Regions from separate parts of the Streptomyces sp. NPDC002795 genome, predicted to be linked through region 2. Evidence: riboswitches for the same ligand, from Rfam matches in the RefSeq annotation. Region 2 holds a riboswitch; each other region holds the start of a gene.
What was found. Region 2 has a riboswitch for thiamine pyrophosphate ahead of thiO (glycine oxidase ThiO). Riboswitches for the same ligand answer to the same signal wherever they lie in the genome.
Positions count from the first base shown of each region.

Region 1: another riboswitch for thiamine pyrophosphate. It lies ahead of thiC (phosphomethylpyrimidine synthase ThiC); the one in region 2 lies ahead of thiO (glycine oxidase ThiO).
Region 3: another riboswitch for thiamine pyrophosphate. It lies ahead of ACFYWS_RS12550 (purine-cytosine permease family protein); the one in region 2 lies ahead of thiO (glycine oxidase ThiO).
Region 4: another riboswitch for thiamine pyrophosphate. It lies ahead of ACFYWS_RS36620 (thiamine ABC transporter substrate binding subunit); the one in region 2 lies ahead of thiO (glycine oxidase ThiO).

Region 1 covers NZ_JBIAQB010000014.1:129,805-137,644, forward strand. Annotated here, with positions in the region: gene ACFYWS_RS34435 (IclR family transcriptional regulator) at 1-189, shown strand, start outside; gene ACFYWS_RS34440 (SsgA family sporulation/cell division regulator) at 290-754, shown strand; gene ACFYWS_RS34445 (YibE/F family protein) at 870-2,207, opposite strand; TPP riboswitch at 2,279-2,450, shown strand; gene thiC (phosphomethylpyrimidine synthase ThiC) at 2,443-4,218, shown strand; gene ACFYWS_RS34455 (hypothetical protein) at 4,290-5,114, opposite strand; gene ACFYWS_RS34460 (metallophosphoesterase) at 5,296-6,372, opposite strand; gene ACFYWS_RS34465 (LacI family DNA-binding transcriptional regulator) at 6,592-7,704, opposite strand.
Region 2 covers NZ_JBIAQB010000009.1:199,430-207,269, forward strand. Annotated here, with positions in the region: gene pknB (Stk1 family PASTA domain-containing Ser/Thr kinase) at 1-771, opposite strand, end outside; gene ACFYWS_RS27145 (thiazole synthase) at 909-1,721, opposite strand; gene thiS (sulfur carrier protein ThiS) at 1,729-1,929, opposite strand; gene thiO (glycine oxidase ThiO) at 1,926-3,104, opposite strand; TPP riboswitch at 3,111-3,223, opposite strand; gene ACFYWS_RS27160 (hypothetical protein) at 3,276-3,626, shown strand; gene ACFYWS_RS27165 (NAD(P)/FAD-dependent oxidoreductase) at 3,713-4,954, shown strand; gene ACFYWS_RS27170 (Rv2175c family DNA-binding protein) at 5,039-5,404, shown strand; gene thiE (thiamine phosphate synthase) at 5,486-6,133, shown strand; gene metF (methylenetetrahydrofolate reductase [NAD(P)H]) at 6,245-7,165, shown strand; gene ACFYWS_RS27185 (hypothetical protein) at 7,211-7,840, shown strand, end outside.
Region 3 covers NZ_JBIAQB010000003.1:682,937-690,776, forward strand. Annotated here, with positions in the region: gene ACFYWS_RS12540 (family 2 encapsulin nanocompartment cargo protein terpene cyclase) at 1-905, opposite strand, end outside; gene ACFYWS_RS12545 (family 2B encapsulin nanocompartment shell protein) at 959-2,377, opposite strand; TPP riboswitch at 2,794-2,888, shown strand; gene ACFYWS_RS12550 (purine-cytosine permease family protein) at 2,878-4,278, shown strand; gene thiM (hydroxyethylthiazole kinase) at 4,330-5,160, shown strand; gene thiE (thiamine phosphate synthase) at 5,157-5,885, shown strand; gene thiD (bifunctional hydroxymethylpyrimidine kinase/phosphomethylpyrimidine kinase) at 5,882-6,718, shown strand; gene ACFYWS_RS12570 (amidohydrolase) at 6,726-7,840, opposite strand, start outside.
Region 4 covers NZ_JBIAQB010000016.1:160,628-168,467, forward strand. Annotated here, with positions in the region: gene ACFYWS_RS36600 (LOG family protein) at 1-19, shown strand, start outside; gene ACFYWS_RS36605 (LAETG motif-containing sortase-dependent surface protein) at 186-854, shown strand; gene ACFYWS_RS36610 (ABC transporter ATP-binding protein) at 881-1,930, opposite strand; gene ACFYWS_RS36615 (ABC transporter permease) at 1,930-3,618, opposite strand; gene ACFYWS_RS36620 (thiamine ABC transporter substrate binding subunit) at 3,594-4,688, opposite strand; TPP riboswitch at 4,783-4,911, opposite strand; gene rlmN (23S rRNA (adenine(2503)-C(2))-methyltransferase RlmN) at 4,944-6,050, opposite strand; gene ACFYWS_RS36630 (hypothetical protein) at 6,235-6,567, shown strand; gene ACFYWS_RS36635 (hypothetical protein) at 6,756-7,151, opposite strand; partial or broken gene ACFYWS_RS36640 (HNH endonuclease) at 7,185-7,544, opposite strand; gene ACFYWS_RS36645 (AAA family ATPase) at 7,501-7,840, opposite strand, start outside.

The DNA of each region.
Region 1 (7,840 bases), on a different contig from region 2:
GTCGAGCATCAGGAGTACGCGCTGGGCGCGGCCTGCGCCGCGTTCCCCCTGACGATCGGGTCGGCCGCGGCAACTTTGGCCATTTCTCTCCCTTCCCATCAGGCGGAGAAACTGCTGCCCACAGCCCGTCGGTTGCAGCACGAGATCGGCAAGCTGGTAGGAACACTCGCCTTCTCTATCAGCATTTGAAAACTCACTCCTTGTGATCCTGTGTGTACGTTGAGCAAGATGCCAGCAGTGTCAGGCAGGTAATTCCTGGCCAATCGACGGCAAGTTGACGGGGTAGGCGATGCGCGAGTCGGTACAAGCAGTTCAAGCAGAGGTCATGATGAGCTTCCTCGTCTCCGAGGAGCTCTCGTTCCGCATTCCGGTGGAGCTCCGGTACGAGTCCACCGATCCGTACGCCGTGCGGCTGACCTTCCATCTTCCCGGAGACGCGCCCGTGACCTGGGCGTTCGGCCGGGAGCTCCTCGTTGACGGGGTCAACGGGGCCAGTGGCGAAGGGGATGTACAGGTCACACCGGTGGAGCGGGTCGGCGGCGCCGTCGGTGAGATGCCGGGAGAGGTGCACATCAGGCTCCAGGTCGGGGCGGACCAGGCCCTGTTCCGAGCCGGGGTCGCACCGCTCGTCGCGTTCCTCGACCGGACGGACAAACTCGTCCCGCTGGGACAGGAGGAGACGGGCGCGGACTTCGAGTCCGACCTCGACGAGGCTCTCGACCGGATCCTCGCCGAGGAACAGAGCGCGGGCTGATTCCCCATCGGCTCGCACGACAGCAGACGGCTCACGCGCCACCAGATGGCCTGTACGACACCGGACCAGACGTAACGCTTCAGCAGCGCGGTGCACCCGAGCAGTTCCGCGCCTTTCAGCGTTTACGCCGCCGGCCTCCGCCACCGCGTCCAGGAGCGGGGGCGGCCTTAGCGGGCTCCCGCGTCTCCGGGCGGTCGGCGGAGACCACGAGCGCGGCCAGCGCGGTGGTCACCGGCACCGAGGCGACGAGGCCGATCGAGCCGACCAGCGTACGCACGATCTCCTCGGCCACCAGCTCGCTGTTGGCCACGTCGGCGACGCTGCTCTGCGCGATCGAGAAGAGCAGCAGCAGCGGCAGCGCGGCGCCCGCGTAGGCCAGGACGAGCGTGTTGACGACGGATGCGATGTGGTCGCGGCCGATGCGGATGGCCGCCCGGTACAGGGCACGCCGGCCCAGCGTCGGGTTCGCCTCGTGCAGCTCCCACACGGCAGAGGTCTGCGTGACCGTCACGTCGTCGAGCACACCGAGCGAGCCGATGATGACGCCGGCGAGCAGCAGACCGCTCATGTCGATGTCCGGGTACAGGCCGTGGATAAGACCCGTGTTGTCGTCGGTGTTGCCCGTCAGGGCCGCCCAGCCGATGAACAGCGAGCCCAACAGGCCGATCAGCAGCAGGGAGACGAGGGTGCCGAGCACGGCGACGGAGGTTCTGGCCGTCAGGCCGTGACACATGTAGAGCGCGATCAACATGATCGCGCTGGCCCCGACCACCGCGACGACCAGGGGGTTCGACCCCTGAAGAATCGCGGGCAGGATGAAGAACGTCAGCACCATGAAGCTGATCGCGAGAGCGACCAGTGCCATGACGCCGCGCATCCGGCCGACCACGACCACGGCCAGGGCGAAGATTCCGGCCAGCAGCACCATCGGAACCTTGCGGTTCACATCGGTGACCGAGTACTGCAGGTCCTTCGGTGCGTCCGGCGCGTAGGCGGCGATCACCTTCTGGCCCTCGTGCAACTGCCGCGGTGAATCCGGCTGGACGACCTCGGTGAACGTACGGCCCTTGTCCTTGCCGCTGTCGATCCGGATCGTCGCGTTCTCGCAGGTGCCACCGGTCTTCTGCTCGCCCGTGGTGCCCTGTTGCGCCGTGGGGTCCCCGGTCGGGCTCTGCCCCTGGGCGTGCACGGACGAACAGTCGACCTGCTCGACCTGGGTCACCGTGGCCTGTTGCGTCTGCCGGTCGAAACCGACACCGCTGCGCTCGTGCGGCGGTGCGCCGCCCGGCCAGAGCACCGCGAGGCCCACGACGACCGCGACCGAGAACGGGATCAGGACGGCCGCGATCACTTTGCGCAGGTGCCGCGAGACAGGCGCCGCTGGGCCATGGCTGTGGGAGTGCCCATGCGGGGGGTGAGACGGCGGAGCTGGAGGCTGCTGGCTGGTGGTCACCGCCCGATCATCGCAAGAACGGAGGGGGCCCTCTGGTCAACGCGGCGTACGTCACGTTAGCGTGGAGCCGCTTTTGCCATCGCGGGAGCTCGGAGCACCGGGCTGAGAGGGCGCTGACCTTCGTCCCAGCGCGTTTCACGTGAAACAGCGTGGAACTGCGTGACCAGGGGACGGATATCGCTGCGTCGACCGCTGAACCTGTTACCGGGTAATGCCGGCGTAGGGAGTAGGTCTCATGACCACAACGGACGCGCACACGCCTGCCTCCAGCTCGACCGAGGAGGCCGGCCGGTCCATCGGCTGGCACAAGGGGTACATCAGGGGCTCGCGCCCCGACCTCCAGGTGCCGGTCCGTCAAGTGCATCTCACCAATGGGCAGTCGGTGACGCTGTACGACACCTCAGGTCCGTACACCGACCCGACCGTCGACACCGATGTCCGCCGCGGACTCGCGCCGCTGCGGGAGAACTGGATCATCGCCCGCGGCGACACGGAGGAGTACGCGGGCCGCCCCGCCCGCCCTGAGGACGACGGCATCAAGCACACGTCGCCGCGCGGCGGGCTGCGCAACCTCGACGCGGTCTTCCCCGGCCGCCCGCGCCAGCCGCGCCGCGGCCGGGACGGGCAGGCCGTGACCCAACTCGCGTACGCGCGCCGGGGGGAGATCACCCCGGAGATGGAGTACGTGGCCATCCGGGAGAACGTCGCGCCGGAGGTCGTGCGCGAGGAGATCGCGGCGGGCCGGGCCGTGCTGCCCGCGAACGTCAACCACCCGGAGATCGAGCCGATGATCATCGGCAAGCGTTTCCTGGTGAAGGTCAACGCCAATATCGGCAACTCGGCCGTGACGAGCTCCATCGAGGAGGAGGTGGACAAGATGACCTGGGCGACCAAGTGGGGCGCCGACACGGTCATGGACCTCTCCACCGGCCGCAATATCCACACCACGCGCGAATGGGTGCTGCGCAACTCCCCTGTCCCGATCGGCACCGTGCCGCTCTACCACGCACTCGAAAAGGTCGACGGCAAGGCAGAGGAACTGACCTGGGAGGTCTACAAGGACACGGTCATCGAGCAGGCCGAGCAGGGCGTGGACTACATGACGGTCCACGCGGGCGTCCGCCTCCCGTTCGTCCCGATGACCGCCGACCGCAAGACCGGCATCGTCTCCCGCGGCGGCTCGATCATGGCCGCGTGGTGCCTCGCGCACCACAAGGAGAGCTTCCTCTACGAGCACTTCGAGGAGCTCTGCGAGATCCTCGCGGCGTACGACGTCACGTACTCGCTCGGCGACGGCCTGCGCCCCGGCTGCATCGCGGACGCCAACGACGAGGCCCAGTTCGCGGAGCTGAGGACGCTCGGCGAGCTGAACTCCATCGCCAAGCGCCATAATGTGCAGACGATGATCGAGGGCCCGGGCCATGTCCCGATGCACAAGATCAAGGAGAACATCGACCTCCAGCAGGAGATCTGCGAGGAGGCGCCGTTCTACACGCTCGGCCCGCTGACCACCGACATCGCCCCGGCGTACGACCACATCACCTCCGGCATCGGGGCCGCGATGATCGCCTGGTGGGGCACGGCGATGCTCTGCTACGTCACGCCGAAGGAGCACCTGGGGCTGCCCAACCGCGACGACGTGAAGACCGGCGTCATCACGTACAAGATCGCGGCGCATGCGGCGGACCTCGCCAAGGGCCACCCGGACGCGCAGGCCTGGGACGACGCGCTCTCCGACGCCCGCTTCGAGTTCCGCTGGGAGGACCAGTTCAACCTGGCCCTCGACCCGGACACGGCGCGGGAGTTCCACGACGAGACGCTGCCGGCGGAGCCCGCGAAGACGGCGCACTTCTGCTCGATGTGCGGGCCGAAGTTCTGCTCGATGAAGATCTCGCAGGACATCCGGCGCGAACACGGCAGCACGTCCTCGGAGATCGAGGAGGGCATGGAGCAGAAGTCCAAGGAGTTCGCGCGGGCCGGCAACCGCGTGTATCTGCCGATCGCCGACTGACGGCATGACGGTGGGGCCCCTCGTGCACGAGGGGCCTCGTCGTCGGGCACGGCCCGGTGGCCGCCGGAGGGTCAGTCCGGCTGGTGGTCCGGGCCGCCGAAGTCCGGGCTGGAGAAGTCCGGGCTCGAATAGCCGGCGCGCTGGCCCGTGGCGGTGCCACCGCCGTCGGGACTGCTGAACCCCGGCCTGTTGTAACCGAGTTGCGGCATGCGCCCGCCGGAGCCTCCGCGGCCCCCGAGGTGCGAGCCGCCGCCCGCCGAGGGATCCGCCAGGGCGTCCCGCAGGAACGGCAGGATGCCCCGGTCCAGGAGCGCGACGCGCCAGGCCTCCCTGGCCTGCTTCACTTCCTCGCTCGCCTCGCCGTGCGCGCTCGCCTGGAGCGACGTCGATCCATTGCGCAGCGCCGCGAGCAGCAGGCAGACGGCCGCGACGAGAATGCTCGCCGCGGTGATCGCGCCGAAGACCCAGCCGAAGGTGAGCAGCGTTCCGGCGAAGGCCGGTACCGGGTTGAGCATGTTCAGGACGTAGCCGACGATCAGGAAGATCACGGCTGCGGTCCCGGCCAGGACCGGGGCGAGCACGACGGCGACCGCGGCGACGCCCGGTCCCGTGCTCTCCCCGCTGGAGTTGCCTCCTTCGCGTAGCGGACGCAGGAGCCGCGGCGTGGAGCGCAGTTCCTCGCGGACCTTGACGTAGCGCTGGTACTCGTCGGCTGCCGCCGTGTTGATCAGTGCGGCGGCGCCGAGCGCCATGGTGCGCAGCTGTTCGGGGTTGAGCCGCCGGCCCACTGCGGCGAGTTCAGGCCGATTCGGTGCGGTACGCAGCGCGTCATCGAGGAGCCGCTCGAACTCGGGACGGTCCTCGTTCAGCAAATGCGGAGCGCTGTTCATGTGCATCCCCCGATGCTCCGTAGGGCTTGGTGGCCCGCATGGGTGCGAGCCGTCGGGCAGAAACGGAGGGGAGCCTGCTACGGATAAGCCGATGGTAGAGCTGTCACGGCACGCGGTGACAGGGGGTTTCCGGAAATTGGCCCGTGGCCAGTCGGATCCTCCGCTTTCGCGTCTGCCCCGCGAAGTGTCAGATATCCATGGGGAGTTGCTGGACAAGCAGTTTTCCGGCCATGGTCACGCCGCCGTCCATGGCGATGGCCAGGCCGTTCGCGTACACATGCGGGCCCTCGACGGGGGGCCTGCCGTCCTCGCTGTCCCCGTCCTCGCCACCGACCTCGCCGAGCAGGTACGGGATCGGGCTGTGGCCGTGCACGATGCGCGAGCCGCCGAAGACGTCGAGTAGCTGCCGCACGGCGCCAGGTCCCGACTCCTCGTCCTTGAACGCGAACCGCTTGGTGAACTTGCGGAACAGGTCCCAGCACTCGTCCGCGTCATTGCGCGTGAGGGTCTCGCGCACCGTGTCGTTGACGGCCTCGATGGAGTCGCCGTAGTCGAGATACGCGGTGGTGTCCGAGTGCGTGAGCAGGTGGTCGTCCTCGATCTCGATCGCGTCGAGCCGGGACATCCACTGCAGATGTACGTCCTGGAGGCGGTCCATGTCGGCCTTCTGCCCGCCGTTGAGCAACCAGGCCGCCTGGAACGTGGCGGTGCCCGCCCCGGAGTTCACGGGCGTGTCGCCGAACCGCTTCGCGCCGAGCAGCAGCAGCTCGTGGTTGCCCATGAGCGCCTTGCAGTAGCCGCCCGCGGCCGCCGCCTCCGCGGACAGCCGCATGACGAGGTCGATGACGCCGATCCCGTCCGGCCCGCGATCGGTGAAGTCGCCGAGGAACCACAGGCGCGCGGTGCCCGCCGCCCAGTTGCCCTCCGCGTCGATCAGGCCCTGCTCGCGGAGCGCGGCCAGCAGCTCGTCGAGGTAGCCGTGCACATCGCCGACGACGTACAGCGGGCCGAGGCCCTCGTCCCCCGTGGGCGCGGGCTGCGCCGCCTCGACCTGGACGGTGTCGCCCTGGTTGATGACCGGCAGATCGCGCTCGGTCGGCGTGTAACCGTCGGAGAGATCCTCGGGATTCCCTGCGCCGGGCGGGGGTACGTCGGGGTCCGTCGGCTGCACGTTCGCCGGTACGTCATGGACGTACGCGGGAACACGGAAGTCGCGCAGCGTCCCCGTGCCCGCTGCGGATCCCAGACCGGCCCCCTGAGTCATCGACCCCTCCACCACCATTGCGCCGCCTGTGCACCGTATCGGACTGCCTGGTCGCAGCGGCCCGCGGTGTCGTGCGCCCATCATAGGAATGCGGCTCGCGCTGTGTGATGCACCAGGGGTGGTGAATCGGTGACGGGCGGCTGATCGCCGTGCATTTCTCCCGAATTGGTGTGGACTTTTCTCTTCGCAGAAGTCGATGGAGGGGGCGGACCGGGGCGGTCAGCCCTTTCCCGGCGAGCGGGGAGGGTTGACCGTGGTGCGGTGCGGGCGCCGCTGGGACGAGGTCCGCACGATGAGTTCGGTCGGCATCACCTGCTCGACCGGCTGGTCGGACTCGACGCCTTCGATGGCGTCGATGAGAAGCTGCACGACGGACGTCCCGATCCGCCGCGGTTTGAGGGAGAGGGTGGTGATGGGCGGTTCCGTGTTCGCATAGACCGTCGACTCGCTGCAGCACACCAGCAGGAGATCCTCCGGGACGCGCAGCCCGTAGCGGCGCGCGGCGGCGAGCAGATCGGTGCCGTTGGGATCGAAGAGGCCGTAGACCGCGTCGGGGCGGTCGGGCCGGGCGAGCAGCCGGTCGGCTGCGACGGCGCCCGCGCACGGGTCGTGCGCGGGGTACGACTCGTAGACCGGTTCCTGTCCGATCCGCTCGCACCAGCGCAGGTACGCCGAGGTGGAGAGGTGTGTGTACGTGTCGGTGGTGGTGCCGGTCAGCAGGCCGATGCGGCGGGCGCCGGACTCGGCGAGGTGGTCGAGGATGCCGAGCACGGCGGCCTCGTGGTCGTTGTCGACCCAGGCGGTCACGGGCAGGGTGCCCGCGGGACGTCCGTCGGAGACGACAGGCAGGCCCTGGCGGACCAGCTCGGTGACGACCGGATCGTGGTCGGAGGGGTCGATGACGACGGTGCCGTCGAGTGCGACGTTCGACCACACGTCGTGGCGTGAGGTGGCGGGCAGGATGACGAGGGCGTACCCGCGGGCGAGCGCGGCGGAGGTGGCGGCGCGGGCCATCTCGGCGAAGTACGCGAATTCTGTGAAGGTGAAAGGTTCATCCCCGTACGTCGTCACGGTCAGGCCGATGAGGCCCGATTTCCCGGTACGGAGCGTGCGAGCGGCGGCGGATGGGCGATAGCCCAACCGCTCGGCGACCTCGCGTACATGGCTTCGGGTGGCGTCCGGGAGCCTGCCCTTACCGTTGAGCGCATCGGACACAGTCGTGATCGAGACCCCGGCGGCTGCGGCAACATCTCTGATGCCTGCCCGGCTCGGCCGGGTGCCCCTGCGGGTCGTCTCTGCCCGGCTCACCTGGTGCTTCCCTGCTGCTGTCATGGCGAGCCGATAGTAGGGCTCATTCGGCTGCATGGTGGGGGCGCATATGCAGGCGTTGACAGGCACGTTTCTGCAAGGTGATTACCCATCATCAACCTTGAAATTAAAGGGAGTTGAGGGGTTGGGCTATGGCACT
Region 2 (7,840 bases):
GCGCGCGGTCGCCGACGCGACCAGTTCGTCCAGCTCGAAGGGGAGGCCGGGGACCGCGGCCGAGGGCGGGGGCACGTCCTCGTGGAGGTGCTTGTAGAGGATCTGGGCGGGGGACTCGCCCGCGTGCGGCTTGCTTCCGGTGAGCATCTCGTAGAGCACGACACCGCACGCGTAGACGTCCACGCTCGGCGTCGCCGTGCCGTTCTCGATCTGCTCGGGCGCCAGGTACGAGACCGTGCCGAGGACCGTCCCCGTCGTGTTCGTGACCGTGTCCACCGCGCGGACCAGGCCGAAGTCCGCCACCTTGACCCGGCCGTCGTCCCCTATCAGGACGTTCTCCGGCTTCATGTCGCGGTGCACGAAGCCCGCGCGGTGGGCCGCTCCCAGGGCGGCGAGGACCGGCTCCAGGATGTCGAGGGCGGCGCGGGGCCGCAGGGCTCCCCGGTCGCGCAGCACGTCACGCAGGGTGCAGCCGGCCACGTACTCCATCGCCAGATACACGTACGCGCCGTCGGTGCCCTGGTCGTACACCCCCACGACGTTGGGGTGCGAGAGGCGGGCCACCGACTTGGCCTCGCGGATGAAGCGGTCCACGAACGAGACGTCGGCGGCCAGCGAGGGGTGCATCACCTTGAGCGCGAGCACGCGGTCGAGGCGGGTGTCCACGGCCCGGTAGACCGTGGCCATCCCGCCGACCGCGATGCGTGCGTCGACGCGGTAGCGGCCGTCGAGCACGTGCCCGAGCAACGGGTCCTGAAGGGTCGTGTCCACGCAGGTGAGTGTACGAGGAGTGACCGACACCCAGCTTCCGTGCCGCAGGACCGGGCCCGTACTGCAGCAAGGCTGTGACCGCTCTCAAGCCCCGCCGGCGTGTGAGGCGCGGGGTCCGGGGCGGAGCCCCGAGACCGTCACCCCGTCCGGCCGGCCTGAAACGCGGGCCGCTCCGGATCCAGCCAAGCCCGCCCCTCCGCAGGAGAAGACGCCTCCGCGAAGTGCCGCTTCGGAATCCGCCCGGCCCGATACGCGAAGCGCCCCGCCTCCACCGCGTGCCGCATGCCCTCGGCCATCAGGACGGGCTCCTGCGCGCGGGTCACCGCGGAGGCGAGCATCACACCCGCGCAGCCGAGTTCCATGGCGAGTGTCACATCGGAGGCAGTGCCGGCGCCCGCGTCCAGGATCACCGGCACGCGCGCGTGCTCGGTGATCAGCTGGAAGTTGTGCGGATTGCGGATGCCGAGCCCGGAGCCGATGGGGGAGCCGAGCGGCATGATCGCCGCGCAGCCGACGTCCTCCAGTTTGCGGGCCAGGACCGGGTCGTCGTTCGTGTAGGGCAGGACCGTGAAGCCGTCGTCCACCAGCGTCTCCGCTGCGTCGAGCAGCTCGATCGGATCGGGCAGCAGGGTGCGCTCGTCGGCGATGACCTCCAGCTTCACCAGGCCCGTGCCGAGCGCCTCGCGCGCGAGGCGGGCCGTCAGGACGGCCTCACCCGCGGTGAAGCAGCCGGCCGTGTTCGGCAGCACCCGGATGTTCAGCTTCTCCAGGACGGAGAGCACCGAACCGTGCACGCTCGCGTCCACGCGGCGCATCGCCACGGTGGTGAGTTCGGTTCCGGAGGCCACCAGGGAGCGCTCCAGGACATCGAGGCTGGGCGCCCCGCCCGTGCCCATGATCAGACGTGAGGAGTACGGGTCGCCCCCGAGGACGAAAGTGTCGTCGGCCATGGACGGTTCAGCCTCCTTGTACGGCCGTGAGGACCTCGACGCGGTCTCCTTCGGAGAGCGCCGTGGCGGGCCATTGGGTGCGGGGGACGACGGTTTCGTTGAGGGCGGCGGCGACGCCCTTGGGTGCGGTGGTGAGCGTGGTGACCAGGAGGTCGAGCGTGGTGCCCGCGGTCACCGTGCGCGGCTCGCCGTTGACGTGGACGTTCATACGGGCTGCTCCAGGAGGGCGGTGTCGAAGCGTTTCGGGGTGAACGGGCGGGCCTCTTCCGGGAGTTCACCGGTGGTCAGGACGTGCGCCATGGTGTCGCCGGTGATCGGCGTCAGGAGCACGCCGTTGCGGAAGTGCCCGGTCGCCAGGAGGAGACCGGGCAGGGCGGTCGGCCCCAGGAGCGGGGCGTTGTCGGGGGAGCCGGGGCGCAGGCCCGCGCGGGTCTCGGTGAGCGGGAGTTCGGTGATGCCGGGGACGAGTTCGTGGGCGTCCCGCAGGAGTTCGTAGACGCCTCCCGCGGTGACCGTGGTGTCCCAGCCGAGTTCCTCGCTGGTCGCGCCGACCACGAGCTCGCCGTTGACGCGCGGCACCAGGTAGAGGTTGCCGCCGCGGACGACCGCCCGGACCGTGCGGCTGAGGAAGGGCGCGTACCGCTTCGGCACCGTCAGGCGCAGCACCTGGCCCTTGACGGGGCGCACCGGCGGCAGCACCGCGTCGGGCACGCCCGCGAGCTGTCCGCCGCGGCTGCCCGCCGCCAGGACCACCTGTCCTGCGGAGAGTTCGGTGCCGTCGGCGAGGACCGCGCCGCACGCCCGGTCGCGGACGACACGGAGCCTTTCGGCCCACGACCGGTGGAAGGTCACGCCGGAGCGCTCGCAGGCCGTCACGAGGGCGCTCGCGAGCCTTCTCGGGTCGATCTGGTGGTCCCCGTCGACGCGCAGTCCGCCGCGCACGCCCGGGGCCAGCATCGGTTCGAGGCGGCGGCAGTCGCGGCCCGAGAGCCACTCGGACTCGAGCCCCGACTTCGTTTGCAGCGCGTGCAGTTCGCGCAGGTGGGCGCGGTCGTCTGCGTCGAGCGCGACCGCGAGCGTGCCGCACGCGCGGTAGCCGAGGTCCTGCCCGGTGGCCTCGGACAGCTCCGCCGCGAAGTCCGGGTAGCGGCGCGCGGAGGCGAGGTTCAGGCCGAGCAACGTCTGCTCGCCGTGGTGGAGTTCGGTGACGGCGGCCAGCATTCCGGCCGCCACCTGAGCGGCCCCGCCGCCCGGTTCGGGGTCCGCGACCGCGACGGAAAGACCGCGCTGCGCGGCCCGCCAGGCGGTGACCAGACCGATGATGCCGCCACCGACGACGAGGACGTCGCGGGTGTGCGGGTGGACGGGGTGCGGTGAAGGCATGGACGACATGGGCGTCAAGCCCCTCCCTTCGCCGGTATGACCCGGATCAGGTTCGTACGGTCGAAGGCCGCCCAGCCTCCCTCTCAGCCCGCTGCGTACGGGCTCCCGCGAGTGCTCTACGTTGGCCACCCTAGCCGTTCACCTTGGCCTCCAGTAAGGGAGTCTCAGCCCGTGGCCCGTTCTCTCGACGGTCTTGTTCTGTCCCCTGTCGCCGACCAGGCCCCGGGGCAGGTGGGTACGCGGACCCGCTTCACGTACCGGGAGCGGGACGGCCGCGTTTCCGCCGCCTACGTAGGCGGCGATGTCGTGGAGGGGCACCTTGTGGGCACCCGCTCCGGGGACGAGATCGACTTCCGCTACGTCCAGCTGAAGACCGACGGAACCACCTCCTCGGGCCACTGCGTCTCGACCGTGTCCGAGCTCCCCGACGGCCGGGTGCGCCTCGACGAGACCTGGGCGTGGGAGTCGCAGGAGGGCAGCGGCACCAGCGTGGTCGAGGAGCTCGCCCCCCAGAGGATCTAAACCGCCGACAGGTGTGCAGGACGTCACGGCGCCGGAGTGGTCCGCATCGCTGACTGACGAAAGATCAGGTGCATAAGGTTGATCCCGTGAGTGAGCAGCGGAGCGGGAGCGGAGCGCCTTCGGGGCAGCGGAACGTCGTCATCGTGGGCGCGGGCATGGCCGGTGTGCAGACCGCGGTCGCGCTGCGCGAACAGGGCTTCACCGGCGCGGTCACGCTGCTCGGCGCCGAACCCCACCAGCCGTACGACCGGCCTCCGCTGTCCAAGGCGGTGCTGCTCGGCAAGGCCGAGGGCTCGGCCTTCGACGTGGACTTCGAGGCGCTCGGCGTCTCCCTGGAGCTGGGCCGCGAGGTGACCGGCCTCCGCCCCGGTGACCATGAGGTGGACACCGCCGAAGGGCCGGTCCCGTACGACGTGCTGGTCGTGGCGACCGGCGCCGAACCCGTCCAGCTGCCGGGCGCGCGATCCGCCCCCGGGGTGCACCTGCTGCGCACGCTCGACGACGCCGAGCGGCTGCGGCCCGTCCTCGCCGAGCAGCACGACGTGGTGGTGGTGGGCGCCGGCTGGATCGGTGCCGAGTTCGCCACCGCGGCCCGTGAGGCCGGCTGCCGGGTCACGGTGGTGGAGGCCGCCGAGCGGCCGCTGGCCGGGGCGCTGCCCGCCGAGATCGCCGCCCCCATGGCGACCTGGTACGCCGACGCCGGAGCCCAGCTGCGCACCCACGCGCGCGTGGAGCGCGTCGAGCCGGGCGTCGTGGTCCTCGACGACGGCACGCGGCTGCCCGCGGGAGCCGTCGTCGTCGGCATCGGCGCCCGCCCCGCCACCCGCTGGCTGGCCGGCTCCGGCATCGAACTGGGCGCCCACCGCGAGGTCCTCGCGGACGACGGACTGCGCACGTCGGTGCCCGACGTGTACGCGGTGGGGGACTGCTCCTCGTTCCCCTCGGGGCGCTACGGAGAGCGCCTCATGGTCCACCACTGGGACAACGCGCTGCAGGGGCCGCGCACGGTGGCTGCGAACATCGTCGGCGAGACCCCGGCGGTGTACGACCCGGTGCCCTATTTCTGGTCCGAGCAGTTCGGCCGGTTCGTGCAGTACGCCGGGCACCACGCGGGCGCCGACGCGACGGTGTGGCGCGGCGACCCCGCCGGTGCCGCCTGGTCGGTGTGCTGGCTGCGTGGCGGCGCCCTGGTGGCGGTGCTCGCCGTCGGCAAGCCGCGTGACCTGGCCCAGGGGCGCAAGCTCATCCAGGCGGGGACCGCGCTCGACCCGGAGCTCCTCGCGGATCCGGCCCGCCCGCTGAAGTCCGCGGCGGCGCCCAAGCCGTGACAGAAGGGGGCAAACGGGAGGAGTTGTGGTCCATCCGCACCGGCCCGGCTTCCGAGTGTCAGTCCGGGATGGCAGGCTTGTCCTGTGACCGAGATTGACGCAAAGATCGATGCTCTCGTCCCTGCCTGGCTCAACCTCCCCGACATCGCGGAACAGCTCGATGTCGAGGTGACGCGTGTGCGGCAGCTGGTCAAGGAAGGCCAGCTGATCGCCGTGCGCCGCGGTGAGAACAGGGCACTGCACGTGCCCGCCGCCTTCATCGACGGCGACAAGATCGTCAAGGGGCTCGTCGGCCTCCTGACGGTCCTGAGGGACGACGGCTTCAGTGACGAAGAGATGCTGGAGTGGCTCTTCACCCCCGACCCGAGCCTGCCGGGCACGCCCGCGCAGGCCTTGAGCGAGAATCGTGGCACGGAGGTGAAGCGTCGCGCCCAGGCGCTCGCCGTCTGACCCGACAACCGTCCGGCGTGCGCACCGCGACCCTCGTGGTGCGCACGCCACCGACATCGCACGACCCACGGGGGGACTTTCATGGCGGACTCCAAGCGCGCACTGCTCGCCGACGCGCGGCTCTACCTGTGCACCGACGCGCGCAAGCGCCAGGGCGATCTGCCGGAGTTCCTCGACGCCGTGCTGGGCGGCGGCGTCGACATCGTGCAGCTGCGCGACAAGGGCATGGAGGCAGGCGAGGAGCTGGAGCACCTCCAGGTGTTCGCCGAGGCGGCCCGCCGCCACGGCAAGCTGTTCGCGGTCAACGACCGCGCGGACGTGGCCCACGCGATCCGCTCGGACGTACTGCACCTTGGCCAGGGCGACCTGCCGGTCCCCGCGGCCCGCGCCGTCCTCGGCGAGGACGTGCTCATCGGCCGCTCCACGCACGCGCGGGACGAGGCCGCCGCGGCCGCCGTCCAGGAGGGCGTGGACTACTTCTGCACCGGCCCCTGCTGGCCGACCCCGACCAAGCCCGGGCGGTACGCCCCCGGCCTTGACCTGGTGCGCTACACGGCGGGCCTGGACACGGACCGCCCCTGGTTCGCGATCGGCGGCATCGACCTGACGAACCTGGACGAGGTGCTGGAGGCCGGCGCCCGCAGAGCCGTCGTCGTCCGGGCCATCACGGAGGCCGACGACCCGGCCGCCGCGGCAGCCGAGTTCGCGAAGCGCCTGCGCGCTGTGTGACCGGCGCGGTCCCGAAGGAGCGCGAACCCGTCAGTAACGGCCGTCCCGCCCGCCTGTCCGTAAGGTGGACGGGGATTAGGGGCTTTGCATATCGGTCAGTAACCTGCCCGTATGGCCCTAGGTACTGCTTCCACCAGGACTGATCGTGCCCGCACCGTGCGCGACATGCTCGCGCCCGGCAAGACGGCTTTCTCGTTCGAGTTCTCCGCGCCGAAGACCCCGAAGGGCGAGCGCAACCTGTGGAACGCCCTGCGCAGGGTCGAGGCGGTCTCACCCGACTTCGTCTCCGTGACGTACGGCGCGGGCGGCTCCACGCGCGCGGGCACCGTCAAGGAGACGCAGCAGATCGTCGCCGACACGACGCTGACGCCGGTGGCCCACATCACCGCCGTCGAACATTCGGTCGCCGAGCTGCGCAACATCATCGGTCAGTACGCCGACGCCGGGATCCGGAACATGCTCGCGGTCCGCGGTGACCCGCCCGGCGACCCCATGGGCGAGTGGATCTCGCACCCCGAAGGCCTCACGTACGCGGCCGAACTCGTTGAATTGATCAAGGAGTCGGGGGACTTCTGCGTCGGCGTCGCCGCATTCCCGGCGATGCACCCGCGCTCGGCGGACTGGGACTCCGACGTGCGGAACTTCGTCGACAAGTGCCGCGCGGGCGCCGATTACGCGATCACGCAGATGTTCTTCTACCCGGAGGAGTATCTGCGGCTGCGTGACAAGGTCGCCGCGGCCGGCTGCGAGACGCCGATCATCCCGGAATGCATGCCGGTGACGAGCGTGCGCATGCTCGAACGCCTGCCCAAGCTGAGCAACGCGGACTTCCCTCCGGAGTTGAAAGAGCGAATCCTCACAGCAAAAGACGATCCAGCCGCTGTACGCTCCATTGGCATCGAGTTCGCTACGGAGTTTTGCGCCAAGCTGCTTGACGAGGGAGTGCCGGGTCTGCACTTCATTACGCTCAACAACTCCACGGCAACGTTGGAGATCTACGAGAACCTGGGCCTGCACCACGAGCGGGGCTGATTTCGCCGTACCCACAAGGGCTACGGCCGTACGAGAGGGGCGTACATGGGCTGGGCGGTCCTCTATGTCGCGTTTGGACTGGTGGCACTGTGGCTCCTCGGTGAGGTCCTGCTGCAGTACAAGGCACGACTGCGCTGGCGGCTGCTGGCCTTCGGCGGCTTCCTCGCAGTCGTGATCGGCGTCCTGATTCCTTCGGTGTACGTCATCGGGGCCGGGGCCATCGCGTTCGCGATCGGGCAGACGTACGTCACGCTGTCGTTCCGCCGCGGGTTCGCCGCGGGCTGGTCGCTCAAGGGCGTGCCAGGGGTTCCGGGCGTCCCGGGCCTCCCGGGCCTCCCGGGCGCTGACCGCAAGCGCCGCTCCGAGGAGGAGCTGCACCAGGACCCGACCCTCCAGGTCTCGGACCTGGAGTACGAGCCGGCGCGGCAGGAGTACGCGCCGGTCCCGGAGTCGGCGGCCGAGAGCACGGCGGTGTACGCCCCCGAGCCGATGCCCGACGACACCAGCCAGTACGGCGTCTACCAGGACTCCCCGTACGCCCAGACCGCCCAGGCGGCGCAAGGGATGCAGGGTTACGGCTACGACGCCGGGTCCTACGGCTACGACCAGCAGAGCTACGGCTACGACCCGGCTCAGCAGCCGTACGCCGCCCCGTACTCGGACCCGTACATCGGA
Region 3 (7,840 bases), on a different contig from region 2:
GTGTCGGTGATGGTCGGGCAGGGGCGGAAGTTGTTGAACTGACGCATCGCCAGGTACTCCCACACCTCCGGTACGTGGTCGTGCTCGGACCAGGCCGCTTCGGCGAGGTAGCCCATGTGCAGGCGGGCCATGTCGTGCCGATAGCGGTCGGCCTGCGAGGCGCTGCTCGCCTGGACGAAGTACTCCATGGCGGAGCGGTACGCGCGCCGGGGCGCGTCCGCGTACAGCGACTCGGCCCACTGCGGCTGGTACTCCCGCGTCGTGTACAGCGGGTCGAGGGTGGTGTGTGCGAGCAGTAGCCGCGAGCCGAGGCCGACGGGCGAGCCCCCGTGGTCCTCGCAGTAGCAGTCGTCCAGCGCGTTCTCCGCCATCATCAGCCGGGTGGCGAGCATGAGGTGGTCGACAGTGGGTGCGTCCGGGTGACAGCCGACCATGTAGCTGCCCACGGAGAATCCGTCGAACTGCTCCTCCCAGTCGTCGGGGTACAGGTCGACCTCGTCCATCGCCCAGGACTTGATCCTTCGGCTGACCTCCGCGACCCGTACGGGATCGGGATCGGGCGCCGGGTGGTGGTACAGGCCGGGAACGGGTCGGCCCTTCGCGGTACTTGGAGCCGGGTCCGCGGGAGTCGGCTCCGGCCGCGCGGTCAGCCGCAGCCCCGCCGTGCCGAGGCCACTGGGCCCGCGCAGCAGCCGCCCCAAGTCGGCTCCGGCGGAAGGAACTTCGGGCGCCGGCGGCTCGACCGTAGGAGCCTCGGCGGCCTGCGAGGGCACACGTGGCGGGCCGCCCGTGACGGCGCCGATGTCGCGGGCGCGGGCCGCGGCGTCGGCCAGGACCTGCGCCCCGAAGCGGGAGACCGCTTCCGGCAGGCTCGACTGAGGAGGTGTCGGCTCGGGCGGGGGCATCCATGTCTCCTTGAGGGCTCCTTGGTGGGACGGTCGGCGGCGGCCTCGCCCCGCTACCTGCTGGGCCAGCGGCCGATCTGCACGTTCTCCAGCACACCGACCGCGTCCGGCACGAGGATCGCGGCGGAGTAGTAGGTGCTGACGAGGTACTTGGTGATGGCCTGCTCGTCGACGCCCATGAACCGGACCGAGAGCCCCGGCTCGTACTCGTCCGGCAGGCCCGTCTGGTGCAGGCCGATGACACCCTGGTTGTCCTCGCCGGTACGCATGCAGAGGATCGAGCTGGTCCGCTCCTTGGTGACCGGGATCTTGTTGCAGGGCAGGATCGGCACCCCGCGCCAGGCCGGGACCTGCTGGCCGCCGAGGTCGACGTGGTCCGGATACAGCCCGCGCGCGTTGAACTCGCGCCCCATCGCAGCGATCGTGCGGGGGTGCGCCAGGAAGAACTTCGAGCCGCGGCGGCGGCAGAGCAGCTCGTCCAGGTCGTCCGGGGTCGGCGGTCCCGAGTGCGGCTGGAGGCGCTGCTTGAAGTCGGCGTTGTGGAGCAGGCCGAACTCCCGGTTGTTGACGAGCTCGTGCTCCTGACGCTCACGCAACGCCTCGATGGTGAGCCGCAGTTGCTCCTTCGTCTGGTTCATCGGCTCGTTGTAGAGATCGGCGACCCTGGTGTGGACGCGCAGGATCGTCTGGGCGGCCGAGAGCTCGTACTCGCGCGGCCTCGCCTCGTAGTCGACGAACGCGCCGGGCAGTTCGTGCTCGCCCACGTGTCCCGCCGACATCGGGATCTCGGCCTCGCCGCGATGGTTCTGGCCCCGGCCCGCGAGCGACTTGAACGCGTCGATGTGTGCCTGGAGGGGCGGCGCCGCGGACAGCACGGCCGCGAAGTCGGCGCGCGACAGGGTGAGCAGCGTGCCCGCGGTCTCGGCGACCGCGGTCTGCTCCCAGCGGGCGTCCTCGTCCAGGAGCGCGTGGTCCCCGAAGCGGTCGCCGTCGGCGAGTACGTCGAGCGCGACCTCGTCGCCGTAACCACCCTCGGAGAACTGGCTGACACGTCCGTGGGCGATCAAGTGCAGCCGGTCCGCGGGCGCCCCGCGCTCGACCAGTGTCTCGCCGGCCCGGAAGTCGCGCTGCTCGCACCGGTCGGCGATGGCGGTCAGTACGTCGACGTCGTCGAAGCCGCGCAGCAGCGCCAGTTCGCCGAGTTCGCGGGGGATCACCCGGACGTCGGAGCCGTCCTGGATGAACTCGATGGTCCCGTCGCCGACGGTGTACGTCAGGCGGCGGTTCACCCGGTAGACGCCGCCCTTGGTCTCCACCCAGGGCAGCATGCGCAGCAGCCACCGCGAGGTGATCTCCTGCATCTGCGGGGCGGACTTGGTGGTGGTGGCGAGATTACGGGCGGCCGCCGTGCCGAGGCTGGTCTGCTTGGGCAGGGCCGCCGCGGTGTCCGGGGTGGTCGAGTCGACTGTCATCGGGTGAGCTCCCTTTGGTCGGGCGAAAGCGCGCATGCCCGTTGCGACGGGACAGAAAAAGGAAAGGTGGACAATTCACAGGTAATGCGTCCAGAACCAGAATCACCGTAAGGTCCGCCTCGCCCGCCGGGCCAAGGAAAGTCGGCGACATTCGCTCGATGCGATGATCAAGCTCGCGCGGTGTTTGCCTGGGGACCGACGGAACTCGGCCGGTTTTCCCGGCGAGCCCGTGCGGACGCAGGCCCCCGCCCGCGCGGCGGGAGAGGACCGCGGCGTCGCAAACCCGACGGAACTCGGCCAACGGCTGCGCGGACCTCCTTGCCGACCCCGAGCCGGGCGAGGTAGAGGGGTGGCACCGCGGAACCCCGGAACCCACCCGTGCGACGCCACGAGCCACCGCGTTACCCTGGCCGCCGTAACCGGACACGGGGTGCCCCACCCAAGGGCTGAGAACACACCCGTCGAACCTGAACCAGTTCGTACTGGCGGAGGGATGTCTCATGCCTGTGGCGCATGTTTCCAATGGCCTGCCTGCCGACCGCGAGAGCGGCGCCTTCGACGGGCGGATGCCCGCGGCACCCGGCGACCTCGGCATCGAGGGGCACGGCATCGAACCGGTCCCCGAGGGCAACCGCTACGGCGGAGCCGGGCGCCTGTTCACCGTCTGGTTCGCCCCGAACCTCACGATGACCGGAGTCTTCACCGGCACCGTCGGCATCGCGCTCGGACTCGACTTCACCACGGCGCTCGCTGCCGTCGTCCTCGGAACCCTCGTCGGCGCCGTGCCGACCGCCTACCTGGGGACGTGGGGAAGCAGGACCGGCGCGGGGCAACTGCCGCTGGCCGGGCTCGCGTTCGGGCGCGGAGTCGTACTGCCCGGAGTGCTGCAATGGCTGTCGTCCATCGCCTGGGACGCGCTGATCGGCCTGTTCGGCGGTGACGCGCTGGCCCGGCTGTTCGGCTGGCCGTTCTGGGTCGGCGTCCTCGTCATGCTGCTCGCCCAGGGACTGCTCGGTGTCTTCGGCTACGAGGCCATCCACCGGCTGCAGATCGTCATGACCTTCGTGCTCGGCGCCGCGTTCGCGCTCATCGCCTGGCGGCTGCTCGACGGTGTGCACCCCGCCGCCCACGGCTCCGTGCACGGGGCCGACCGCGTCGGCGCGTTCGTCCTGACCAGCACCATCGCGCTGAGCCTCAGCCTGTCCTGGGCGCCGTACGCCAGCGACTTCAGCCGCTATCTGCCCGCCACCACCTCCCGTACCCGCATGTTCTGGTACACGCTCCTCGGGCTGCTGGTGTCGTTCGTGGCCGTCCAGGCGCTCGGCCTGTGGGGCGCCTCCGTGCTCACCGACCAGACGGCGGCCGGGGTCGACAAGATCCTCGGCGGGGGAGTGGTCGGCGGATTCGGGCTCCTCGCGGTGGCGCTGGCCGCGCTGTGCAGCAACGCCATGAACGACTACAGCGGCTCGCTGGCCCTGCAGACCATCGGGGTGCGCATCCCGCGCCCGGCGGCCGCCGCCCTCGCCGCCGCGCTCGGCTTCCCGCTCGTGCTGTGGATGCACGCCGCGGACACCACAGCGCGATTCCAGAATGTGCTGCTGTTCGTCGGGTACTGGATCCCCGGCTTCGTGGCGATCGTCCTCGTGGACTGGCGCGCGCGGGCGAAGGCGCGGGCCGGAGCACCGATCGACCTCGCCGCCGAGCGCGAGCGGCGACAGCCCGCCTGGCCCGCCCTGCTGGCCTTCGCGGCTGCCTTCGCCGCGGCGGTCCCGTTCATGGACACCAGCCTGTACGTGGGTCCGGTGGCCGAAACGCTGCACGGCGCGGATGTGTCGTACTACGTGGCGTTCCTCGTGGCCGCCGCCGTGTACGCGCCGCTGCGGCTGCGGCGACGCGCCTGACCCGCTGTACGAGCCCGAGCACCTCGCACCTCCTGTACTTGGAGCCACCCCATGCCTCACACGTCCCCCAGCCACCCTGGCCGCCCCGATGACCTCGTCGCGTTCGCGGCGCAGGCGCTCGGGCGCGTACAGAACGAGTCACCGCTGGTGCAGTGCCTGACCAACGCGGTGGTCACCGGGTTCACCGCCAATGTCGTGCTCGCGGTGGGTGCCGCGCCCGCCATGGTCGACATCCCGGACGAGGCGGGGCCCTTCGCCCGCGTCGCCTCGGGCGTGCTGGTCAACCTCGGCACCCCGCGCGCCGAACAGCGCGCCGCGATGCCCGAGGCGGCGCGGGCCGCGGCCGAAGCGGGCACACCATGGGTGCTCGACCCGGTGGCCATCGGCGCGCTGCCCGTGCGCACCGCGCTCGCCGCCGACCTCCTCGCGCTGCGCCCGACGGTGATCCGGGGGAACGCCTCCGAGATCATCGCGCTCGCGGGCGCGGGCGGTGGCGGCCGGGGTGTGGACGCCTCCCACGGTGTCGGCGACGCCGAGGACGCGGCAGCGCAACTCGCGCGCACGGCGGGCAGCGTGGTCGCCGTGTCGGGACCCGTGGACTACGTCACCGACGGGACGCGCAGCGCCCGGATCGCCAACGGGGACGCCCTGTTGACCCGCGTGACCGGCGGCGGCTGCGCGCTGGGCGCCGTGATGGCCGCGTTCGCCGCGGTCGACGAGGACCGGTTCGCGACGACCGTCGCCGCCACCAGCGCGTACACCGTCGCCGCCGAGTCCGCGGCGCGGACGGCGGCCGGTCCGGGCAGCTTCGCCGTCGGATTCCTGGACGCGCTCGCCGCGCTCACCCCGGAGGACCTGGCGAAGCGGGCGGAGGTGTCATGACGGCACGTACTCAACCGATGGGTACCGGAGCCGACTTGTCGGTGTATCTGGTCACCGACCCGGACCAGTGCGCGGCCCGCGGCCGCACCGTGGCCGAGACCGTCGAGCGGGCCGTGGCCGGAGGTGTCACCGCCGTACAGATCCGCGAGAAGCACGCGAGCGGACGGGAGTTCCTGCGAACCGTCCTGGACGTCGCCGAGGTCCTCCCCGACCATGTCGCGCTGATCGTCAACGACCGGGTCGACGTGTTCCTGGCCGCGCGCTCGCACGGCGCACGCGTCACCGGCGTCCACGTGGGCCAGTCGGACCTGCCCGCGGCCTCCGTACGCCAACTCATCGGATACGAAGCCGTGTTGGGCCTGAGCGCCGCCACCGCCCACGAGCTGCACACCGCCGCGACGTCCCCGGCGCGCGTCGACCACGTCGGCATCGGCGCCCTGCACGCCACCCGCACCAAGGCCGACGCCCCTGAACCACTCGGCCGCGACGGCTTCGCCGCACTGGCCGGGCTCAGCGAGCTGCCCGCCGTGGCCATCGGTGGTGTCACCCCCGACGACCTGCCGTACCTGCGGGCCGCGGGCGCGGCTGGAGCCGCCGTCGTGTCCGGCATCTGCGCCGCCGACGACCCACGCGCCGCGGCCCGGTCCTACGCCGACGCGTGGGCCGGCGGCCCGCACCCGCGTACCCATACCCGTAACCGTGCCCGAAAGGATGCCTCCGCATGACCGAGACACCTGTCACCGAGGCCCCCGCGGTCGCGCCGCCCCGCGTGCTGACCATCGCCGGGTCCGACTCCGGCGGAGGCGCCGGGATCCAGGCCGACCTCAAGACCATGCTGGCCCTCGGCGCGCACGGCATGAGCGTGCTCACCGCCGTGACGGCCCAGAACTCCCTTGGCGTGCAAGGCGCTTGGAGCCTCCCGCTGGACGCCGTGCGCGCCCAGTACCGCAGCGTCGTCGACGACATCGGCGTCCAGGCGCTCAAGACCGGCATGCTCGCCGACCCCGACATGGTCGTCACCGTCGCCGAGCTGCTGGCCGAGGCGCAGGCCCCCGTCGTCGTGGACCCCGTCAGCGTCTCCAAGCACGGCGACCGGCTGCTCGCCGACAACGCGATCGACGCCGTACGGGACCGGCTGCTGCCGGTGGCGACGGTCGTCACCCCGAACCTCGACGAGGTCGCCGAACTCACCGGCGTCGCGGTCGAGTCGGACACCGCGGAACGAGACATGCGGCGGGCAGCCGAGCGACTGCTGGCCTACGGGCCCCGCTGGGCGCTCATCAAGGGCGGCCACCTCCCGGGCGAGGCGGTCGACCTGCTGACCGACGGCGCGGACGAGCACTGGCTGCGCTCGCCGCGCCACAACAACGCCCACACCCACGGCACCGGCTGCACCCTCGCCTCGGCCGTCGCGGTCGGCCTCGCACAGGGGCACGGCGTGCCGGAGGCGGTGCGACGGGCGAAGGAGTATGTCACCGGGGCGATCGCGGCGGGGTTCGCGCTGGGGGCCGGGATCGGTCCTGTGGACCATGGGTGGCGGTCCCGCGAGACCGGCTGATGGTGTGTCAGTCGCGCGCTTCGTGGACCACGTCCCCCGCCACCACGACGAGTTCCGCGACGGTGCCGGGGATGTCCTCGGGGGCGGCCCGGAGGATGTCGCGGGAGAGTACGGAGAAGTCCGCGACCTTGCCCACGGACAGTGAACCGCGCTCGTTCTCAAGGAAGTTGGCGTACGCCGAACCCATCGTGTACGCGTGCACGGCGGTGGCCACGTCGACCGTCTCCTCGGGCATCCACGCCTGCCCGCCGGCCAGCGGCTTGCGGGTGATGGCCGTGTAGATGCCGATCATCGGGTCCATCTCCGCGACATTCCAGTCGCTGGAGAACGCCAGCGTCGCGCCGGCCGCGTCGAGTGTGCGCATCGGCCACGCCTTGTGCCAGCGGCCCGCGCCGACGTTCGCCGCCCAGTCCTGTCCGGGCCCCGCGATCTCCGGTGCGCAGTGCCGAGGCTGCATGCATGCGACGACGCCGAGTTCGGCGAAGCGCGGTGCGTCCGCCGGGTCCAGGCACTCGACGTGCACGACCTGGTGGCGGGCGTCGCGCGGGCCGTTGACGGCGCGGGCCTGCTCGACGGCGTCCAGGACGGTGCGGATGCCCCGATCGCCGGTGGCGTGCACGAAGCACTGGAAGCCGCGCGCGTCCAGCTTCGTGAGCAGGTCGGCGAAATCCTCGGCCGGGTAGAACGTCTCGCCCCGGTGGCCCGCGCAGCCGGTCGCGTACGGTTCGAGGAGCGCGGCCGTACGCGGCTCCACGACATCGTCGATGTAGAGCTTCAGCGGGCCGAGCCGCATGTGCTCGTCGGAGTACGCGTGCGTGGCGGCCTCGAAGTCGTCGAGGTCCGCGTCCGAGGTGCCGCGCGGGTGGAACAGGGCGGCGACGAGCCGTGAGCGCAGCCGCCCCTCGGCCCTCGCCCGCTCGAACAGCGCCAGGTCGTCCAGGGAGTTCTGCGGCTCGACCACCGTGGTGATGCCGAACCGGATCGCGTCGTCGAGCGACCGCACGAGCCGCCCGTACTGCCGCTCCGGGGACGCCCACGGCACACCGAGCTCGCGCAGCGCCCGGTGTCCTTCGCGGGACAGGCCGCGCACGGCGAAGTCCCTGACAAAACCGGTCGGTTGAC
Region 4 (7,840 bases), on a different contig from region 2:
ACTCGGGCGGCGCGGCTAGCACGTTGGGTCAAGCGAGGGTCAAGAGTGGCCGGTGAGGCGCTCCGCGTATTGACCGTGCGTCACGGTCACCGATAAACCAGCGGTGACCGTGGGGGTGTTGAGCTTCGAGGTGCGTTCGCACCGCGCCACACCCCTCCTCTTCCCAGCACACGTGAAGGACAGCTGTGTCCGTAGCCCCCCGCATATCTCAGCGCATCTCCTCCAGAGCGGTCCGCTTCGCCGGCGTGGCCGCCGCCGCGACGGCCCTGACGCTCGGCGTCGCAGGCTCCGCCTCGGCGTGCGACATCAGCGAGTTCACCGCCAAGGCCGGCTGCGAAGGCCAGCAGGGCGTCATCTCCGTCACCGACGTGGACGCCTCCGGCACCCCGGCGACCGTCACGGTCTTCCGTACGTCCGGCGGCTCCGAGGAGCAGGTCGGCTCCCAGGTCGTGAAGGGCACCAAGGAGGGCGCCACGATCACCTTCAAGGAGGACTGGAAGCCGGGCGCGACGTACCGCGTCCACGTGAAGACCGACCGCTTCAACGTCGACGACGACATCAAGGACGGCGTCACCGCTCCGGCCACGGCGTGCGCCACCGAGAAGCCGTCGACGCCTCCGACGTCCGCCGCGCCCAGCACCTCGACCCCGGCCGCGAAGCCGACGCCCTCCGAGAGCGCCCCCGCGGCGGCCCCGGCGCCGAGCAACTCGGCTTCGCCCGCGGGCAGTTCGGACCTCGCCGAGACCGGCGCGAGCAGCAACACCCCGGTGATCGCCGGCATCGCGGCCCTCCTGGTCGTCGCGGGCGGCGGCGTGACCTTCGCGCTCCGCCGCAAGGGCTCGGCGCAGAAGTAGGCGTGGCACGGGCGTCGTTCGGCGGCTCAGCCGGCCACCCGAGCGACGCCCGCTCCCAGCACCACGATGTCCGCCGCGTCGAAGGCGACCCCGACCTCGTCCCCCGGTTCCGGTGCCTCGCGCAGCGCGCAGGCCGCTTCCAGGCGGGGCGCGTCCGTCGGTTGCAGGTGCACCGCGACGTGCGTACCACGGAAGGTACGCGCGGTGACGGTGCAGGTCAGCTGGGCTTCGGCGGCGGGGACGAGGCGTACGCCCGCGGGCCGCACGAGGAGCCGGCGGTCCCCCTGCTCCGACCCCTCGGGCACCGGAACCTTGCCCCACGGCGTGTCCGCGACCGCCCCGGTGACCGTCGCCTCCACCACGTTGTCGAAGCCGAGGAACCGCGCCACGAACTCGTCCGCCGGATGCCGCCACACCTCAAGAGGCGTTCCGGTCTGGGCGATCCGCCCGTCCCGCATCACCACGACCCGGTCGGCGAGCGCGAAGGCCTCGCCCTGGTCGTGCGTGACGGCGAGCACGGTCGTCCCCAACTCGCCGAACAGTTCTCGCAGTTCGACGACGAGCCGCTCACGGAGCGTTCGGTCCAGCTGTCCGAGCGGCTCGTCCAGCATCAGCAGCCGAGGCCGCGGCGCGAGCGCCCGCGCGAGCGCGACCCGCTGCTGCTCCCCGCCGGACAGCGCGCCGACCGCACGCCGCTCGGCGCCGGGCAGCCCGACAAGCCCCAGCAACTCCCGTACGCGGTCCGCCTGTTCGCTCTTGTCCGCCCCGTGCATCCGCAGCCCGAAGGCGACATTGCGCCCCACGTCGCGCTGCGGGAACAGCTGGTGGTCCTGGAACATCAGGCCGACGCCCCGCTTGTGCGCGGGCACCCCCGCCTGGTCGGCGCCGCCGAGCAACACCCGCCCGCCGTCCAGGGGTTGCAGCCCCGCGACGGCCCGCAGCAGCGTCGACTTGCCGCTGCCGCTCGGCCCGAGCACGCACACGATCTCGTGCTCGGCGATCTCCAGGTCCACGTCGTCGAGCACGGCGCGCCCACCGAACCGTACGGTCGCGTCGTCCAACTCCAGCAGCGACATCAGAACTCCCCGGTCGAGGCCTTGGCGGGCCGAATCCGTTCAAGGGCGAGCAGCGAGGCCGCGCAGACGACCATCAGTACGGTCGAAAGCGCCATCGCCTGCCCGTAGTTGAGGTCGCCGGCCCGCCCGAGCAGACGGGCCACGGCGACCGGCAGCGTCGGGTTGTCGGGCCGCGCGATGAACACGGTCGCCCCGAACTCACCGAGCGACACGGCGAACGCGAACCCGGCCGCGACCAGCAGCGCCCGCCGCACCATCGGCAGGTCGACCTCCCGCCAGGCTTGCAGCGGCGAGGCCCCGAGCACGGCGGCGGCCTCCCGGAGCCGCCCGTCGACGGCCCGCAGCACCGGCAGCATCGTCCGCACCACGAACGGCACCCCGACCAACGCCTGCGCGAGCGGCACCAGGATCCACGTGGAGCGCAGATCGAGCGGCGGCTCGTCGAGCGTGATCAGGAACCCGAACCCGACGGTCACCGCCGACACCCCCAGCGGCAGCATCAGCAACGCGTCGAACCCGCGCACGAGCCGCCCGGCACGACGTGTGAGCGCCGCGGCGGCGAGCCCGCCGATCACCACGGCGATGGCCGTGGCGGCGAGCGCGTACTGGAGCGAATTCCAGATCGCGTCGATCGGCGGTACGAGGAAGATCCCGCCGTCGGCGTCCGTGAGCGCCCGGTAGTACCCGAACCCGTACCCGCCCGGAGCATCGAGCGACCGCTCGACCAGCACCCCGAGCGGCAGCACGATCAGCAGGGCGACGGACACCAACACGCCCGCGAGGAGAGCCCATTGCCCGGCCCCGCGCGGCCTGCGCGTCGTGTGCGCGGCGTCGACGAGCCGCAGCGCGCTCTCCCGCCGCCGCACGGTCCACGCGTGCACACCAAGAATCAGCCCGACGGCGAGGAACTGCACGATGGTCAGAACAGCGGCGGTCGACAGGTCGAAGATCTGCGCGGTCTGCCGATAGATCTCGACCTCAAGAGTCGAGAACCCCGGCCCGCCCAGAATCTGCACGACGCCGAAAGACGTGAACGTAAACAGAAACACCATGAGCGCCGCCGCGGCGACGGCAGGCGCGAGCGCCGACAGCGTCACCTTCCGCCACGCCGCGAACCGCGAGGCGCCGAGCATCCGCGCGGCCTCCTCCTGCCGGGGATCGAGCTGCGCCCACAACCCACCAACGGTCCGTACGACAACGGCGTAATTGAAGAAGACATGCGCGAGCAGAATCGCCCACACCGTCGTGTCCAGCCGCACGCCCCACAGCTCGTCGAGCAGCCCGCCGTTCCCGACGAGCGCGAGGAACGCGGTGCCCACGACGACGGTCGGCAGCACGAACGGCACGGTGACGACGGCCCGCAGCACCTGCTTCCCGGGAAACTCGAACCGCGCGAACACATACGCGCCCGGCAGCGCGATCAGCAGCGTCAGCACGGTGGACGCGACCGCCTGCCACACCGTGAACCACAGGACGTGCCGGATGTCGGACTGCCCGAGCACATCCAGGATCCGCCCGAACCGCCAGCCGCCGTCGGCGTGCAGCCCGCGCTCGACGATCGCGACGACCGGGTAGGCGAAGAACAGCCCGAAGAACACGACGGGCAGGGCCATGAGCCCGAGCCGCGCCGCGTTCCCACGCGTCTTCCCGCCGACGGTTGGGGCTACTTCAGTACGAGCGACGTCCACGACTTCACCCAGTCGTCCCGGTTGTCCGCGATTCGGCGCGGGCTCATGGTCTCGGGATCGTCGATCTTCACCGCGTACTTGGTGTAGTCGGCGGGCGCCGTGGCGTCCTTCGTCACAGGGTCGACGAACATGTTGAGCGGCATGTCCTCCTGGAACTTCTTGGAGACCAGGAAGTCGAGCAGCGCCTTGCCGCCCTTCTCGTTCTTCGCCCCGTCGAGCAGCCCCGCGAACTCGACCTGCTGGAAGCAGGTCCCCTTCGCGACGCCGACCGGCGAGGTCTTCGGCTGCGGATCGGCGAACACGGCCTCGGCGGGCGGCGAGGACGCGTACGACACGACGAGCGGCCGCTCCCCGCCGGCCTTCTTGCCACCAGCGCTCCCGCTGAACTCCTCGTTGTACGCCTGATCCCAGCCGTCCACGACCTTGAGCCCGTTGGCCTTCAGCTTCTTCCAGTACGGCTGCCAGCCGTCGTCGCCGTACTTCGCTGCGGACCCGAGCAGGAAGCCGAGACCGGGCGAGGACGTGGACGCGTTCTCCGTGACCAGCAGGTTCTTGTAGGCCGGCTTGGTGAGATCGGCGAAGGACGCAGGCGGCGCGAGGTCGTGCTTCTTGAAGTACGCCTTGTCGTAGTTGACGCAGAGCGAGCCGGTGTCGACGGGGGTGACCCGGTCCTTCCCCTTGTCGAGCCGATACTCGCTCTTCACGTTCTCCTCAAGCCCCTTGGCCTTGTACGAGGAGAAGATCCCGTTGTCGAGCGCCCGCGACAGCAGGGTGTTGTCGACGCCGAAGAACACGTCGCCCTGCGGATTGCCCTTGGACAGGATCGCCTTGTTGACGGCCTCGCCCGCGTCCCCGTCCTTGAGGACCCTGACCTTGTAACCGGAGCTCTTCTCGAAGTCCTTCAGTACGTCCTTCGAAACGGCCCACGAATCGTGACTCACGAGGGTCACGGTCTTGGAGTCACCGCCCGCGGCACCGGAGCCACCACCGGAGGACCCGCACGCGGACAACGTGACGAGCCCGAGCCCCACGACCGCGCACACGGTGAGGGACGACTTCTTCTTACTCACTACTTCATTCCTCCTGGAGGTGACCAGGAGAAGACGCGGCCCTGCCCGGAGCCTTCCGGCACATACGGCCAGGGCTCCGGGCAGGGCGCAACAGCTTGAGTGGCGTCCGAACTTCCTACCCGGAATGACCCGGGCAAGGTTCAGAGGGTCTGCGGCCTGTCGACGCGATGCCTGCCGTCGGTTGCCGCACTCTCAGCGCTGTGGCGCTCCCCTGTCGGAAATGCAGATGTAGTTGTCGTACTTACAGTGGCCAGGCTACCGCTCGGTGGCCGCCAGCTGTCCACAGGCTCCGTCGATCTCCTGACCACGGGTGTCCCGGATGGTCACCGGGACGCCGTGCGCGGCGATGGCGTCCATGAAGGCCTTCTCGTCCTCGGGCCGTGAAGCGGTCCACTTCGACCCGGGCGTCGGGTTGAGGGGAATCAGATTCACATGGACCGGCTTGCCCTTGAGCATCCGCCCGAGCCGGTCGCCACGCCACGCCTGGTCGTTGATGTCCCGGATGAGCGCGTACTCGATCGACAGCCGGCGCCCGGACTTCGCGGCGTACTCGAACCCGGAGTCGAGCACCTCCCGCACGTTCCACCGCGTGTTGACGGGTACGAGGGTGTCGCGCAGCTCGTCGTCAGGAGCGTGCAACGAAATCGCGAGCCGGCACTTCAGCCCCTCATCGGTGAACCGGTTGATGGCGGGCACGAGCCCGACCGTCGACACGGTGATCCCGCGCTGGCTGAGCCCGAGCCCGTCCGGCTCCGGGTCGGTGAGCGCGCGGATAGCCTGGATGACCCGCTTGTAGTTGGCGAGCGGCTCGCCCATGCCCATGAACACGATGTTGCTGAGCCGCGCGGGCCCGCCGGGAATCTCCCCGTCCCTCAGGGCGCGCATCCCATCAACGATCTGATGCACGATCTCACCGGTCGACAGATTCCGGTCGAGCCCGGCCTGCCCGGTGGCACAGAACGGACAGTTCATGCCACAGCCCGCCTGCGACGAGATACACATCGTCACGCGGTCGGGATACCGCATCAGCACGGACTCGACGAGCGTCCCGTCGAACAGCTTCCACAGCGTCTTGCGCGTGGTGTCCTGGTCGGTCGACAGATGCCGCACGACGGTCATCAGCTCCGGCAGCAACGCCTCCCGCAGCTTCTCGCGCGACCCCGCGGGGATGTCGGTCCACTCCGCGGGATCGTGCGCGTACCGCGCGAAGTAGTGCTGCGACAGCTGCTTGGCGCGAAACGGCTTCTCACCGATCGCGGCAACAGCTTCCTTCCGCTCAGCAGGCGAAAGATCAGCAAGGTGCCGCGGCGGCTTCTTGGCTCCGCGGGGGGCGACGAACGTCAGTTCTCCGGGCTTAGGCATAGCGTTACCAGTGTCGCAGACGAATGGGGGTGACCTGGGGCCGTCGTGTGGGACACCTGTCACTGGCGGTCGCCGTTGGTCACCGTTGAGCGGCCTTGGACGGCCCAGAGACGGCCCAGGAGAGCCGACTCCCCCACGCTCTGACCAGCTAGCATCACGGCCAGCACAGGGCATGGGGGACGCTGTGGCACTCAACCGCAAGGGCTCGCGGCGCATCGTCGTCGACGGAACGACTTACCGCTGGCGCCTGCGGGGCCGGCCGACGTACGACCAGGCCCTCTGCGCCCGGCCGTGCACGTACGCGGTGCAGCACGCAGACGAACCGGGCACGACCCTCGTCGTCACCACGAACCAGCCTCACGCCAGCAACTGGTTCGGGGCGCCGAGCGCCACTGTGCTCCCTCGGGATGTGAGTGCCGCCATCACATGGGCCCTCACCCAGGGCTGGCAGCCGACACGTCCTGGCCCGCCGTTCGCCCTGGACTGGCCTGACGGATTCGACCACTCCCTCGCCTGACTCCGCTGCACTACGACGTAGCCCCGATCACCTTGCGGTGCTGACTGACCTGGCCTGCAAGGCCTCTCACCTGTGCAGGTGATCCACTGACGTGCGCAATTGATCACGGCCGCGAGTCGTGATTGCCACGCAATGGAATCGTACGCAACTGCACGCTGCCCCGTAGTCGCCAGCGAATTCCCAGTTTTCTAACTTTGTAGGGCAAGCCTCACAAAGGTACGCCAGCAATGCGGGAAGTTTTCCTTCAGAACTCGAAAGCGCTCCTCGGTAGCCCCTTCTCGGAGCGCAAACCAAGCTGATACACCGTACTCATCTTCTCGCACTTCGCGCGCGAGTGCGGCGAACCGGCCGGGAGAACCACCGCCCTCCAAGACCCGTTCAACTCCTTCGTAGTAACGGCGAATTACGCGCTTCCGCCCTTCCGTGACCGACTCGAAATTTATGCAGGTCAAAACGTCGAGGGTTGCCTCGCCCATGGCGTCAAAATCGTCGTCCAGGAAGCGTGGAGCCAAAAGCCCGTTAGCCGTATCCAGAATTAGATGATCCCATGGATCGATGCGAGTGGGATCGATGATGAGGGGCACCCCCGTTGAGTCAAGGGGGAATTGCTTACCCTTTCTCCTGTTGCACTCCGGGCACACCCAGATAAAGTTGGACCACTTAAATGCTTTACTGAAGTCGACACCGATTGGAATGAAGTGGTCAACATCAGCCGAACGAGAGTCACAGCAATAAAGGCACCTTTGGCGTACGCCGACAGCGGCCCTCAGAGCCTCAACTACGGGTTTACTTTTCACGGAGCGCCGATATCTGCTCCACTCATCCCTAGCCTTTTGCTGAGAGGTTGCCACCCGCTGACGCCTGTATAGCTCTTGGCGTGCCAGCAAAGGAATCTCCCCCCTATCAATCTTTCTCAATTCTCCCCCACCCCCGTTAATCGGCAAAGAGCGACAGCTGGTCCAGCTCTTTCTCCTCATTCTTACTGAGCTTCCCTGAGAGCTGCTTGGCACGGAGGCGAGAGTGCTGCCGATTTGCCATCACGGCCTTAGGTGACCGGGTATGAGGCATGCCGAAAGCCGGGGAAATCAAGATCTGATCTGGTTTGCCTGCGATGACTCGCTTGAAGTCATGCTCGTCGAGCCGGAAGGGAACCTCGCCGGATCCGGGCTGAGACATGTGGTAAATACGACCACGGTCTGCGGCCTGACAAACCAACGGACTATGCGTAGTGACGATGAACTGAACCAGCGGGAAGTGCTTCTTAAGCCAGAAG